Aquibium microcysteis: one gene and its partners. The protein of the gene in region 1 interacts with the protein of each later gene in a pairwise test. Links are inferred from orthologs where the notes say so. Each region holds a gene or a part of one and is shown on either strand. Other genes may lie near its edges.

Evidence for each region. Proteins that work in one complex are often made in the same cells at the same time.
Region 2: the proteins of dnaE (region 1) and IAI54_RS23305 interact in binary tests that used the Escherichia coli proteins (3 or more experiments, as listed by UniProt). The link is inferred for Aquibium microcysteis from one-to-one orthologs.
Region 3: the proteins of dnaE (region 1) and dnaQ interact in binary tests that used the Escherichia coli proteins (3 or more experiments, as listed by UniProt). The link is inferred for Aquibium microcysteis from one-to-one orthologs.

The regions. Positions count from the first base shown.
Region 1 is NZ_CP061080.1:1,588,590-1,593,173, forward strand. Bases 248-4,357 are described here. They hold dnaE (DNA polymerase III subunit alpha), read right to left. Parts: upstream 3,982-4,357; coding sequence 448-3,981; downstream 248-447. Other genes in these bases: hspQ (heat shock protein HspQ), read left to right, coding at 248-423; IAI54_RS07280 (ABC-type transport auxiliary lipoprotein family protein), read right to left, coding at 4,109-4,357. Outside these bases: more of hspQ, read left to right, coding at 91-247; more of IAI54_RS07280, read right to left, coding at 4,358-4,584. UniProt on the Escherichia coli protein: DNA polymerase III is a complex, multichain enzyme responsible for most of the replicative synthesis in bacteria. This DNA polymerase also exhibits 3' to 5' exonuclease activity. The alpha chain is the DNA polymerase catalytic subunit.
Region 2 is NZ_CP061080.1:4,938,425-4,941,856, reverse strand. The notes cover bases 303-3,260. They hold IAI54_RS23305 (DNA polymerase III subunit gamma/tau), read right to left. Parts: upstream 2,725-3,260; coding sequence 880-2,724; downstream 303-879. Other genes in these bases: IAI54_RS23290 (hypothetical protein), read left to right, coding at 3,258-3,260; IAI54_RS23295 (hypothetical protein), read left to right, coding at 3,105-3,248; IAI54_RS23310 (YbaB/EbfC family nucleoid-associated protein), read right to left, coding at 535-858; IAI54_RS23315 (LLM class flavin-dependent oxidoreductase), read right to left, coding at 303-434. In the rest of the region: more of IAI54_RS23315, read right to left, coding at 1-302; more of IAI54_RS23290, read left to right, coding at 3,261-3,419. UniProt on the Escherichia coli protein: Part of the beta sliding clamp loading complex, which hydrolyzes ATP to load the beta clamp onto primed DNA to form the DNA replication pre-initiation complex.
Region 3 is NZ_CP061080.1:4,389,013-4,392,407, reverse strand. The notes cover bases 303-3,223. They hold dnaQ (DNA polymerase III subunit epsilon), read right to left. Parts: upstream 2,166-3,223; coding sequence 1,440-2,165; downstream 303-1,439. Other genes in these bases: IAI54_RS20535 (shikimate dehydrogenase), read right to left, coding at 2,817-3,223; coaE (dephospho-CoA kinase), read right to left, coding at 2,227-2,820; secB (protein-export chaperone SecB), read left to right, coding at 882-1,382; IAI54_RS20555 (FxsA family protein), read left to right, coding at 303-749. In the rest of the region: IAI54_RS20560 (Tim44/TimA family putative adaptor protein), read right to left, coding at 1-46; more of IAI54_RS20555, read left to right, coding at 231-302; more of IAI54_RS20535, read right to left, coding at 3,224-3,395. UniProt on the Escherichia coli protein: DNA polymerase III is a complex, multichain enzyme responsible for most of the replicative synthesis in bacteria. The epsilon subunit contain the editing function and is a proofreading 3'-5' exonuclease.

The DNA of each region.
Region 1 (4,584 bases):
GAGGCGCTAGCGGTTGGCGGACGGACCGTCAAGCGCGGGGACTCTTGAATTGTCGTTCAGGTTGCGCCACTTATCGCCGAGGGTGTCACCATGAAAACAATTCGCGAAGCCAAATTCCAGATCGGCCAGGTGGTCTGCCACCGGCTGTTCCCGTTCCGGGGCGTCATTTTTGACGTCGATCCGGAGTTCGCAAACACGGAGGAATGGTACCAGGCCATTCCCGAACAAGTGCGGCCGCGCAAGGACCAGCCCTTCTATCACCTTCTGGCCGAGAACGCCGAGAGCGAATACGTGGCCTACGTCTCCGAGCAGAACCTCGTGCCGGACGAGACCGGCGAGCCGGTGCGCCACCCGCAGATCGCCGAATTCTTCGTCACCACGCCCGACGGACGCTACGAGCCGAAGCCGACGGTGATGAACTGACGCGCCAGGCCTCGGCCGGTCCCGCTACGAGACCAGTTCCACCTCGACCACGCCCGGCAGTCCGCGCATGGCGGACGCGATCTGCGGCGAGATGCGGTAGCGCTCCGGCAGCTCGATCTCGACCTCGCCCTTCCCGCCGTCCTTGATCACCACGAGGCTGACCTGCCCCTCGCCGCGCTGCGTCAGCCGGGTGGCGACCGCCTCGAGGGGAGCGGCGTCGCGCAGATAGACGCGCAGCGCCTGCTTGATCCGGCTGGCCTCCTCCTCCAGCGACTGGACGGTCTGGATGCGCAGGTTGACGCCTTCCGGACGGTCCTCCGCCTGCACGGTGATGACGACCGAGCGGCCCGGCTCCAGCATGTCTCGGTATTGCGCCAGCGTCTCGGAGAACATCACCGCCTCGAACTGACCGGATGTGTCGGAGAAAATGACCACGCCCATCTTGTTGCCGGTGCGCGTCTTGCGCTCCTGCTTGGAGGCGACGGTGCCCGCCAGCCGGCCGGCCGTCGCGCCGCGCTTGACGGCGATCGAGAAGTCGGCCCAGCTCTGGACCCGGAGGCGTTCCAGAACGGTCTTGTACTCGTCGAGAGGGTGGGCTGAGAGGTAGAAGCCAACAGCCTGGAACTCCCGGTGCAGCCTTTCGGATGGTTCCCAGAGGGCGACCGCCGGCAGCCGCAGCCTTTCGCGCGGGCCGGCGAGCGCCATGCCGAACATGTTGCCCTGTCCCGAATTCGCCTCCTCGGCCGCGCTGTGGGCGAGCCCCATCATCAGTTCCACCCCTGCAAACAGCTCGGCGCGGTCGCGCTGGAAGCAGTCGAGCGCGCCCGCCTGGATCAGGCTCTCCAGCACGCGCTTGCCGACGATGCGCGGGTCGATCCGCTCGCAGAAATCCTCGAGACTCTCGAACTGCTTCTCCTTGCGCTTCTCGACGATGTGGTCGACGGCGGCCTCACCCACGCCCTTGATGGCGGCGAGCGCGTAGTAGATCCGGTTCTCGCCCACTTCGAACGGCCGGAACGACGTCTTCACGGAGGGCGGCTGAACCTCGATGCCGAGCCTCAGCGCATCCTGGCGGAAGTCGGCGAGCTTGTCGGTGTTGTTCATGTCGAGCGTCATCGACGCGGCCAGGAATTCGACCGGGTAGTGCGCCTTCATGTAGGCGGTCTGGTAAGAGACGATGGCGTAGGCGGCGGCGTGCGACTTGTTGAATCCGTAGTCGGCGAACTTCGCCAGCAGGTCGAAGATGAAGTCGGACTGCTGCCTGGAAACGCCGCGCTCCACCGCGCCCTCGACGAAGCGGACGCGCTGCTTGTCCATCTCGGCGCGGATCTTCTTGCCCATGGCGCGGCGCAGCAGGTCGGCTTCGCCGAGCGAATAGCCCGACAGTTCCTGCGCGATCTGCATCACCTGCTCCTGGTAGACGATGACGCCCTGCGTCTCCTTCACCAGGTGGTCGATCTTGGGATGGATCGAGGCGATCTCCTCCTCGCCGTGCTTGCGGGCATTGTAGGTCGGGATGTTCTCCATCGGGCCGGGACGGTAGAGCGCGACCAGCGCGATGATGTCCTCGATGCGGTCGGGCTTCATGCCGATCAGCGCCTTGCGCATGCCCGCCGATTCCACCTGGAACACGCCGACCACCTCGCCGCGCGACAGCATCCTGTAGGTCTTCTCGTCGTCGAGCGGCAGCTTGGCGAGGTCGATGTCGATGCCGCGGCGGGCCACCAGCTTCACCGCCTTGTCGAGCACGGTCAGCGTCTTCAGGCCGAGGAAGTCGAACTTGACGAGGCCGGCATCCTCGACCTTCTTCATGTTGAACTGGGTGACCGGCATGTCCGATCGCGGATCGCGGTACATCGGGACGAGCTCGGACAGCGGCCGGTCGCCGATCACGATGCCCGCCGCATGCGTCGAGGCATGGCGGTAGAGGCCCTCGAGCTTCTGGGCGATGTCGAGCAGCTGTTCGACGATCGGCTCCTTCTCGACTTCCTCCTGGAAGCGCGGCTCCGCCGCGATGGCGTCGGCGAGCTTGACGGGGTTGGCGGGATTGGCCGGCACCATCTTGCAGAGCCGGTCGACCTGACCGTAGGGCATCTGCAGCACGCGTCCGACGTCGCGCAGCACGGCGCGGGCCTGCAGCGTACCGAAGGTGATGATCTGCGCCACCTGGTCGCGGCCGTAGCGCTCCTGCACGTAGCGGATCACCTCGTCGCGGCGGTCCTGGCAGAAGTCGATGTCGAAGTCGGGCATCGACACGCGGTCGGGGTTGAGGAAGCGCTCGAACAGCAGCGAGAAGCGCAGCGGGTCGACGTCGGTGATGGTGAGCGCATAGGCGACGAGCGAGCCGGCACCCGAGCCGCGGCCCGGACCGACGGGAATGTCGTGCGCCTTGGCCCACTTGATGAAGTCGGACACGATCAGGAAGTAGCCGGGATACTTCATGCGCTCGATGATGCCGAGTTCGTACTCGAGCCGCTCGGCGTACTGCTCCTGCGTGTAGCCCTCCGACAGCCCGATCGTGGCGAGCCGCATGGCCAGGCCCTCGCGCGCCTGGCGCTTCAGCTCCTCCGATTCCGCGCGCTCGGCCGCCTGGGGGTCGTCGTTCGACCCGGACGTGAAGCGGGGCAGGATCGGGCTGCGGTTCTTCGGATAGTAGGAACAGCGCATGGCGATCTCGACCGTGTGGTCGATCGCCTCCGGCAGGTCGGCGAAGAGGGCCGACATCTCGGCCTGGGTGCGCAGGTGGTTGTCGGGCGTCAGGCGGCGGCGGTTGTCGTCGCCGATGACGGTGCCTTCCGCGATCGCGATCAGCGCGTCATGCGCCTCGTAGTCCTCGCGGCCGGGAAAGAAGGCCTCGTTCGTGGCCACCAGCGGCAGGTCGTGCCGGTAGGCGAGTTCGATCGCCGCCGCCTCGACATGCCGGTCGTAGCCGCGCGGGCGCTGCAGCTCGACGTAGAGCCGGTCGCCATAGATGCGGCGCAGCCCAAGCAGGCGCTCTTCCGCCAGCGCGGCCCGATCCGCCTTCAGCGGCCGGCCGATCGGCCCCCCTTCGCCGCCGGTGAGACAAATGACCCCTTCGGCGAGTTCCGCCATCCAGCCGTCGCGGACATGCGGCCCCTCGCCCGCCGCCGTCTCCAGATAGCTGCGGCTGACCAGCCGCACGAGATTGGCGTAGCCCGCCTCGGTGGCGGCGATCAGCACCACGGCCGCGCGCTCGCGGCCACCGTTCCCGCGCCCGCCCGTGCGGGCCGACTGCGGCGCCTCGCCCTCGAAGACGACCTCCAGCTGGCAGGCGATGATGGGCTGGATTCCGTCCTTCGTGGCGTACTGCGCGAACTCGAGCGCGCCGAACAGGTTCGACGTGTCGGCGACCGCGATCGCCGGAGCGCCGTCCTTGACGGCATGCGCGACGATCTTCTTGAGCGGCAGCGCGCCTTCGAGCAGCGAATAGGCGGAATGAACGCGCAGATGCACGAAGGTGCGCACGGCGGCCGGGGCCGGCGCACGCGCGGCGGCGGCCTCTCGCTTCAGCGGGTCGCGGGGGGGACGGTCTGCCATGACGTGTTCTGCCGGGTCTTCGAGTCGGCCGCCATTGTCGGCGTTGCCGGGCGCGGCGTCCACCGCCGAACGGGCGGTGCCGCGACCGCGCGGCTCGAGCCTGTGGAAAAGGCCGGGAACCCGGCGATCAGATGGCCGAGACCGCCCAGTTGACGAGTGCGGCGGTCGCGTCGGCGAAGGCACGGTCGAGGGCCGCGACGAAGGCGTCGTTGCCCGTGCCGGTCACCGGTGCCGTCGCCTCGAAGCCGCGCGAGGCGCGCACGACGCCGTTGCGGTCGTTCAGGATGCGGACGAAGAACGCGACATGCGCGGTCTGCGCGCCGGTCGCGCGGATCTCGAAGGCGCGGATGTCGACGGAGATCTGGTAGTCGATCGCCAGGCCATCGCCGGGACGTCCGACGCCGCCGAACTTGCCCGACTTCTGGAACGCCTCGGCGAGCCGCGCCTGCACGACCTTCGGCAGCCGGTCGCCCCACTGCGCGCCGCCGAGGAACTCGATCGACGCGGGCGTGGGCTTGACGACGATGTTCTGTCCGTCGAGCGACTTCAGCGCGGTGGGCTCGGCGATCAGGATCTGCCGGCGGCCGTTGGCCCGCCCGACCG
Region 2 (3,432 bases), 3.3 Mb from region 1 along the record:
ACCGGCTTGAAGTAGGACATCAGCTCGACGACGTCGCGCGGGAACTGGTCGACGTCGCCGGACAGATTGCGGCGCAGCGCACGCGCGGTCAGCATGTCGGTCCCCGGCGCGCGACCGAGGCCGAGATCGATGCGGCCGGGGTGCAGGGCGGCCAGGGTGCCGAAGGCTTCGGCCACCATGAGCGGCGAATGGTTGGGCAGCATGATGCCGCCGGCGCCGACGCGAATGCTCGAGGTGCCGGCGGCGACATGGCCGATGACCACCGCGGTTGCGGCGCTGGCGATGCCCGGCATGTTGTGATGCTCGGCCAGCCAGTAGCGGCGGTATCCCCATCGCTCCGCATGGCGGGCGAGATCGAGCGTATTGCGCAGCGAGGCACCGGCATCGGTGCCTTCCGGGACGGGCGAAAGATCGAGAACGGAAATCGGTGTCATGGCGACAATGTAGGCGCAGCCGGCCGATTTCCAATCCCGAAACGCATGGTCCAGGCGCAGCGGGACCGGGAGGAACCCGCCGCTGATCGTCCGGAGCGGCTCAGAACGGCATCTTGAAGCCGGGCGGGATCGGCAGGCCGGCGGTCAGTTCCTGCGTCTTCTTCTGCATGACCGCTTCGACCTTTCCCTTGGCATCGGCGTGAGCGGCGAGGATCAGATCCTCGAGAATCTCGACGTCGTCCTCCTTGAAGAGCGAAGGATCGATCTTCAGGCTCTTCATCTCGCCCTTTCCCGACAGCACGACGGTGACGAGGCCGCCGCCCGACTGGCCGGAGGCTTCGATCTGCGCGATCTCCTCCTGCATGGTCTGGAACTTCGCCTGCATCTCCTTGGCCTTGCCCATCAGGCCCATGAGGTCCTTCATGATGTCTTCCTTCCGTTGATCTCAAAGTTCGTCGTCGTCATCGTCGGCGACCGGATCGATCGGCAGCGACGTCTCGTCGCCCTCCGCCACGTCCTGTGCCGCCGCATCGGGGATGCGCACGTCGATGATCCTGGCGCCGGGAAAGCGGGCGAGAATGGCCGCGACGGCCGGGTCGGCACGGGCGTCCATGAGCGCGCTCTCGCGGCGGCCGGCCTCGACTTCGGCAAGGGTCTGACTGCCCTCCTCGCGCGAGACCGAAACGAACCAGTTGCGGCCCGTCCAGGCCTTCAGCCGGGTCGTCATGTCGTTGAGGAGCACCTTGGGCGCGTCGGGCGTCAGGCTGACCTCGATGCGGCCCGGCTCGATGGCGACCAGGCGCACGCAGCTCTTGAGCTTGACCTTGAAGGCGATGTCCCGGTTGGCGTCGGCGAGCGCCGCGATATCCTCGAGCGAGCGCAGCGGCACCGAAGGCGCCTCCTCGACCGGGACGGGTGACGGCAGCACGGCTGCCTGGGCCTGGGGCACAGGTTCGACCAGCCGCATCGCCGGGCCGCCGGCGCCTGCGGGCATCCGCGCCTGCGCGACCGCCGCTACACCACCGCCGTTCCCCACGGGTGCGGAGGGGCGATCGGCTGCAGGGCTCGCTGCGGACCGGGGCGCTCCGCCGGGTTGGAGGGCCGGAACCCCACCGCTCTCGATTGCCTTCAGGGCCTCGTCCAGGGTGGGCAGAGCGGCGGCGTGGGCGATGCGGATCAGCACCATCTCGGCGGCGCTCACCGGGCGATTGGAGCCCTGCACCTCGGCTATGCCCTTGAGCAGCATCTGCCAGGTCCGCGACAGCACGCGAACGGAGAGCTGGCCTGCGAAATCGGCGCCGCGCAGCCGCTCGTCCTCGGTGAGCGAGCCGTCGCGCACGGCTTCCGGAACGAAACGCAGACGCGTGACGAGATGATTGAACTCGGCGAGATCCGTCAGGACCACCGCCGGATCGGCGCCGCTGTCGTACTGGGCGCGGAACTCGGTCAGCGCCGCAGCGACGTCGCCGCGCATCAGGTGCTCGAAGAGATCGACGACGCGGGCACGATCCGCCAGGCCCAGCATGGCGCGCACAGCCTCGGCGGTGACGCTACCCGCACCATGGGCGATCGCCTGATCGAAGATGGAGAGAGCGTCGCGGGCAGAGCCCTCGGCGGCACGGGCCACCATGGCCAGCGCCTCGTCCTCGACGACGATGCCCTCCTTGCCGGCGATACCGCGAAGATGCCCGACCAGCAGGCCGGCGTCGATGCGGCGGAGGTCGAATCGCTGGCAGCGCGACAGCACCGTGATCGGCACCTTGCGGATTTCGGTGGTCGCGAAGATGAACTTGACGTGCGGCGGCGGCTCTTCGAGCGTCTTCAGCAGGCCGTTGAAGGCCTGCGTCGAGAGCATGTGCACCTCGTCGATGATGTAGACCTTGTAGCGCGCCGAGACCGGCGCGTACCGCACCTGCTCGATGATCTCGCGTATGTCGTCGATGCCGGTGTGGCTGGCGGCATCCATTTCGATCACGTCGACATGGCGCCCCTCCATGATCGCCTTGCAGTGCTCGCCCGGGAGGGCAAGGTCGATAGTGGGGCGATCGATATCGGCGGTCTTGTAGTTGAGCGCCCGCGCGAGGATGCGGGCCGTCGTTGTCTTGCCGACGCCGCGCACCCCGGTCAGCATCCAGGCCTGGGCGATGCGGTCGGCTGCAAATGCGTTGGTGAGCGTACGGACCATCGGCTCCTGGCCGATCAGGTCGGAAAAATCGCTCGGCCGATACTTGCGGGCGAGGACGCGATACGCCCTGTTCCCGGTCGCGTCGGTGCCGCCGGCCTCGCTCATTGGACGGTTCGCCTCCGTATCGCGGCTCGGACTGTCGTGTTTCGCCGCCGAGACGCCGCAGCGTCGATGCCCGATCCGGACCACGTCCGGCTCCGCATCCGGACCGGCGCGAGCGGATGGAAAAGGTGGGAGGCTGGCACGGCGACCCGTGCCGGAGCTCGTTAGGGCTGCTTCCTTCCGGACCTGACCCGGTTGGCGAGTGGCTCGTCCACCACCAACCTCCCGTCCCTCATATCGGCAATCGCGCCGGCAAATGCAAGGGAGTAATCGGCGAGCCGCCAGGATGCAGGCGGGTGCGCCGGCACAGCGGCGGAACCATCCCCGACATGGTGGATTTCCTCCCTGACGAAAGGAGGCCAGCGATGCCGGGAACGCGCTACATGAACGCCGTGATGGGCGTCACGATCGGTCTGGCCGTCGGTGCCGTGCTCGGCGTTTCGGTGCTCGAAAACATCATTCTCGGGATCGTGCTGGGTGTCTTCATCGGCGCGGGGATCGGCAGCAGCCTGCCCGCGAACCGCTGAGTCCGCAGAATGACGACCTTCCTCATCAGAACGGCCATCGGCGTGATCGTGGGAATCGGCCTCGGCGCCGTGCTGGGCAAGGTGCTGTTCGGCGATCCGGCGCTCGGCATAGGGCTCGGGGTGACCGCCGGCGCCGCGGTCGGGCTCGTTCTCGCGATGGTCCTGCGGTGAGCCGGCGGACGGC
Region 3 (3,395 bases), 2.8 Mb from region 1 along the record:
CCGCAGCGACGATGAAGAACAATGTGCCGAAATCGAAAAATTCCATTGGTCCGCCGAGCGATCGTTTCGAGATGCGGCTGCGCTTCCGAGCCTGTCGCAGGCACGCACCCATCGAATGCATATAGAACGCGTGCCACGATCATTCAAATCCCGCGTGGACACACCATATGTATATGGAGGCCCGATCACGGGGCGGCAATGGCCGTCCCTCCACCGCGGATGGCAGCAACGTGCGATTTCCTTCCCTATTCCTGATCTTCCTGGTCGTCCCGCTGCTCGAGATCGCCGCCTTCGTGCTCGTCGGCAGCCGGATCGGGGTGCTGGCGACACTGGGAATGGTTCTCTTCACCGCCGTGGTCGGCTCGGTGCTCCTGCGCGTTCAGGGGTTCGGCCTGCTGCGGCGCATCCAGGCCGAGACGGATGCGGGCCGGGTTCCGGGGCGGGAGCTGGTGCACGGAGCCATGATCCTGCTCGCGGGCTTTCTCCTGCTCCTTCCGGGCTTCGTCACCGATGCCATCGGTTTTCTTCTCTTCATCCCGGCCTTCCGCGAGTGGATGTGGCGAAGCATCGCCAGGCGCGTGCTGGTGAAGGTCGACATGACGGGATTTCGGGCGGGCGGCGCGGACATGCGCCATCGGCGCGATCCGCGAACGATCGATCTCGACGCGGAGGAATTCAGCCGCACAGGCCCCGGGACGCGCGACGCCGACGGCAGCTCTCCCTGGCGCCGGATCGACGGCGACCGCTGAGGACGCGCGCCGCTTCGGGCCGGTTTCCGGTCGTCGCGCCCGTGCTGTCTGCTTGTAACGCCCTGCCACCCATGTTAGCCAACCGCCCGACCCGGCCGCCCGCGCGCGGCGACTTCACAAGGATCGAGTGACATGGCCGAATCGCAGGACAGCAACGCCGGTGGCGCAGTGAGCAATGGCAACGGCGCGCAGCCGACGCTCAACATCATGGCCCAGTACGTCAAGGACCTGTCCTTCGAAAGCCCCGGCGCACCGAACTCGCTGCGCGGACGCGACAAGGCCCCGAGCATCAACATCAACGTCAATGTCAACGCGAACCCGCTGTCTGAGAACGACTTCGACGTGAATCTGACGCTGACGGCGAAGGCCAACGTCGACAAGGAAGTTCTCTTCAACGTCGAGCTCGTCTATGGCGGCGTCTTCCGCATCGCCGGCTTCCCGAAGGAGCACGTCCTGCCCGTGCTCTTCATCGAGTGCCCTCGCCTGCTGTTCCCCTTCGCGCGCCAGATCGTCGCCGAAGCGACCCGCAACGGCGGCTTCCCGCCTCTGATGCTCGATCCGATCGACTTCGCCCAGATGTTCCAGCGCAAGCTCGCCGAGGATCAGGCCAAGGCCAAGGTGCAGATGAGCTGAGCCGGCGCGGCGACGGCTGATTTCGAGGCGGGCGGCGCGGCGAGCGGCGCCCGTTCTTCATTCTGCCGGCGCCGCTCCCGCCGCCTGCGGAAGAATGCGTTTCCATAGGGCCGATTCGCCCAGCGATTCGATCATCCGCGCGTGCGCTGCGCGTTCCGCATCGCCGAGCCGTGGAGCCAGCGGCCTCGGCCGTTCGGACAGGACGATCGCGACGTCGACGTCGGCGGTCGTCTCGACGACGGTCTCGACGATCTCCAGCCCCAGGGCAGCCTGCTTGCCGCCGACCAGCTCGATATAGACTTCCGCGAGAAGTTCCGAATCGAGCAGCGCGCCGTGCTTGGTGCGCCGCGAATTGTCCACACCGTAGCGCCGGCACAGCGCGTCGAGCGAATTGGGACCCATCGGATGCTTGCGCCGGGCGATCGCCAGCGTGTCGACGACGCGGTCCGCCCCGATCGGCTCGATCCCCAGCCGCGCGAGTTCCTGGTTGACGAAGCCCATGTCGAAGCCGGCATTGTGAGCGATCAGTTTCGCGCCTTCTATGAAGGCGAGAAACTCGCCGGCGATCTCGGCAAACCGGGGCTTGCCCTGCAGGTCGGCCATACTGATGCCGTGCACCGCCTGCGCCTCGGGATGAATCTGGCGATCTCCCGGATGGATGTAGAAATGGATGAAGCGGCCGGAGGGGAAGCGGTTGACGAGTTCCACGCCGCCGATCTCGATGATCCGATCCTCGCGCGAATCGAGGCCGGTCGTCTCGGTGTCGAATATGATCTCGCGCATGGCCACTTCCCCGATTCGCTCATGTCCATCGTACAGGCCGCGGGCCAGCGGTTGAACCGGTCTAGGCCGAACCCCCGCCCGACAATTCACCGATAATTCGGACGACCTCCCGCCGGGCCGGCTCCATCCCCTGTCCGGTGTCGATCACGAAATCCGCCCGGGCACGCTTTTCGGAGTCCGGAACCTGTTTCGCCAGGATCGCCTCGAACTTGCCCGCGGTCATGCCGGGACGCGCCAGCACGCGCGATCGCTGGACGTCCGCGGGCGCGCTGACCACCGCGACGCGATCAACGCGCCCCTCGGCGCCCACCTCGAACAGGAGGGGTATGTCGAGGACGACGAGGGGGGTACCGGCCGCGCGGTGCTTCGCCAGGAAGTCCATTTCGGCTTCGCGGACGAGCGGATGGACGATCGCCTCCAGCCGCTTCAACGCGGCGGAGTCGCCGAGCACGGCCGTCGACAGCCGATTGCGATCGACGATGCCGTCGACGACCGTCTGGGGGAACGCCGCAGCGACGAGCGGGACCGCCTTGCCCCGGTAGAGTTCGTGCACGACCGCGTCGGCGTCGTTGACCGGCACGCCCTCGGCAGCGAACATCGCAGCCGTGGTCGATTTTCCCATGCCGATCGAGCCGGTGAGGCCGAGGACGATCATCGATGGCGCTCCATGTCGGCGATCACCAGGTCGCGGAGCTCGGCCGTCACCTCGGGCGTCGACCCGAACCAGCGGGCGAAGCCCGGAACGGCCTGGTGCAGCAGCATGCCGAGACCATCGACCGTCGTCAGCCCCCGAGCCCTGGCGCTCGAAAGAAGCGGGGTCTCCAGCGGGACATAGACGATGTCGGTGACGATGGCCGAGGAAGGGAGCGGCTTCAGGTCGAAAAGCTTGCCTTCGTGCCGGCCGGCCATGCCGATCGGCGTGGTGTTGACGAGGAGATCGGTATCGGAAAGCAGTTCGGAACCGGCGTTCCAGTCATGCCCGGTCACCCGCTCGCCGAAGCGGTCGGCAAGGTCACGGGCCCGATCGATCGTCCGGTTGACGACGCGGATCTCGCGATAGCCTTTCTGGAGCAGCGCATACAGGATCGCCCTTGCACTGCCGCCCGCTCCCAGCACGACCGCGCGTCGCCCGGACGCCCAGCCCGGAGCCCGCGCGTCGAGATTGGCGGAGAAGCCTGACCAGTCCGTGTTGGTGGCCTCGAGGCGCCCGTCCTCGAGCCAGACGGTGTT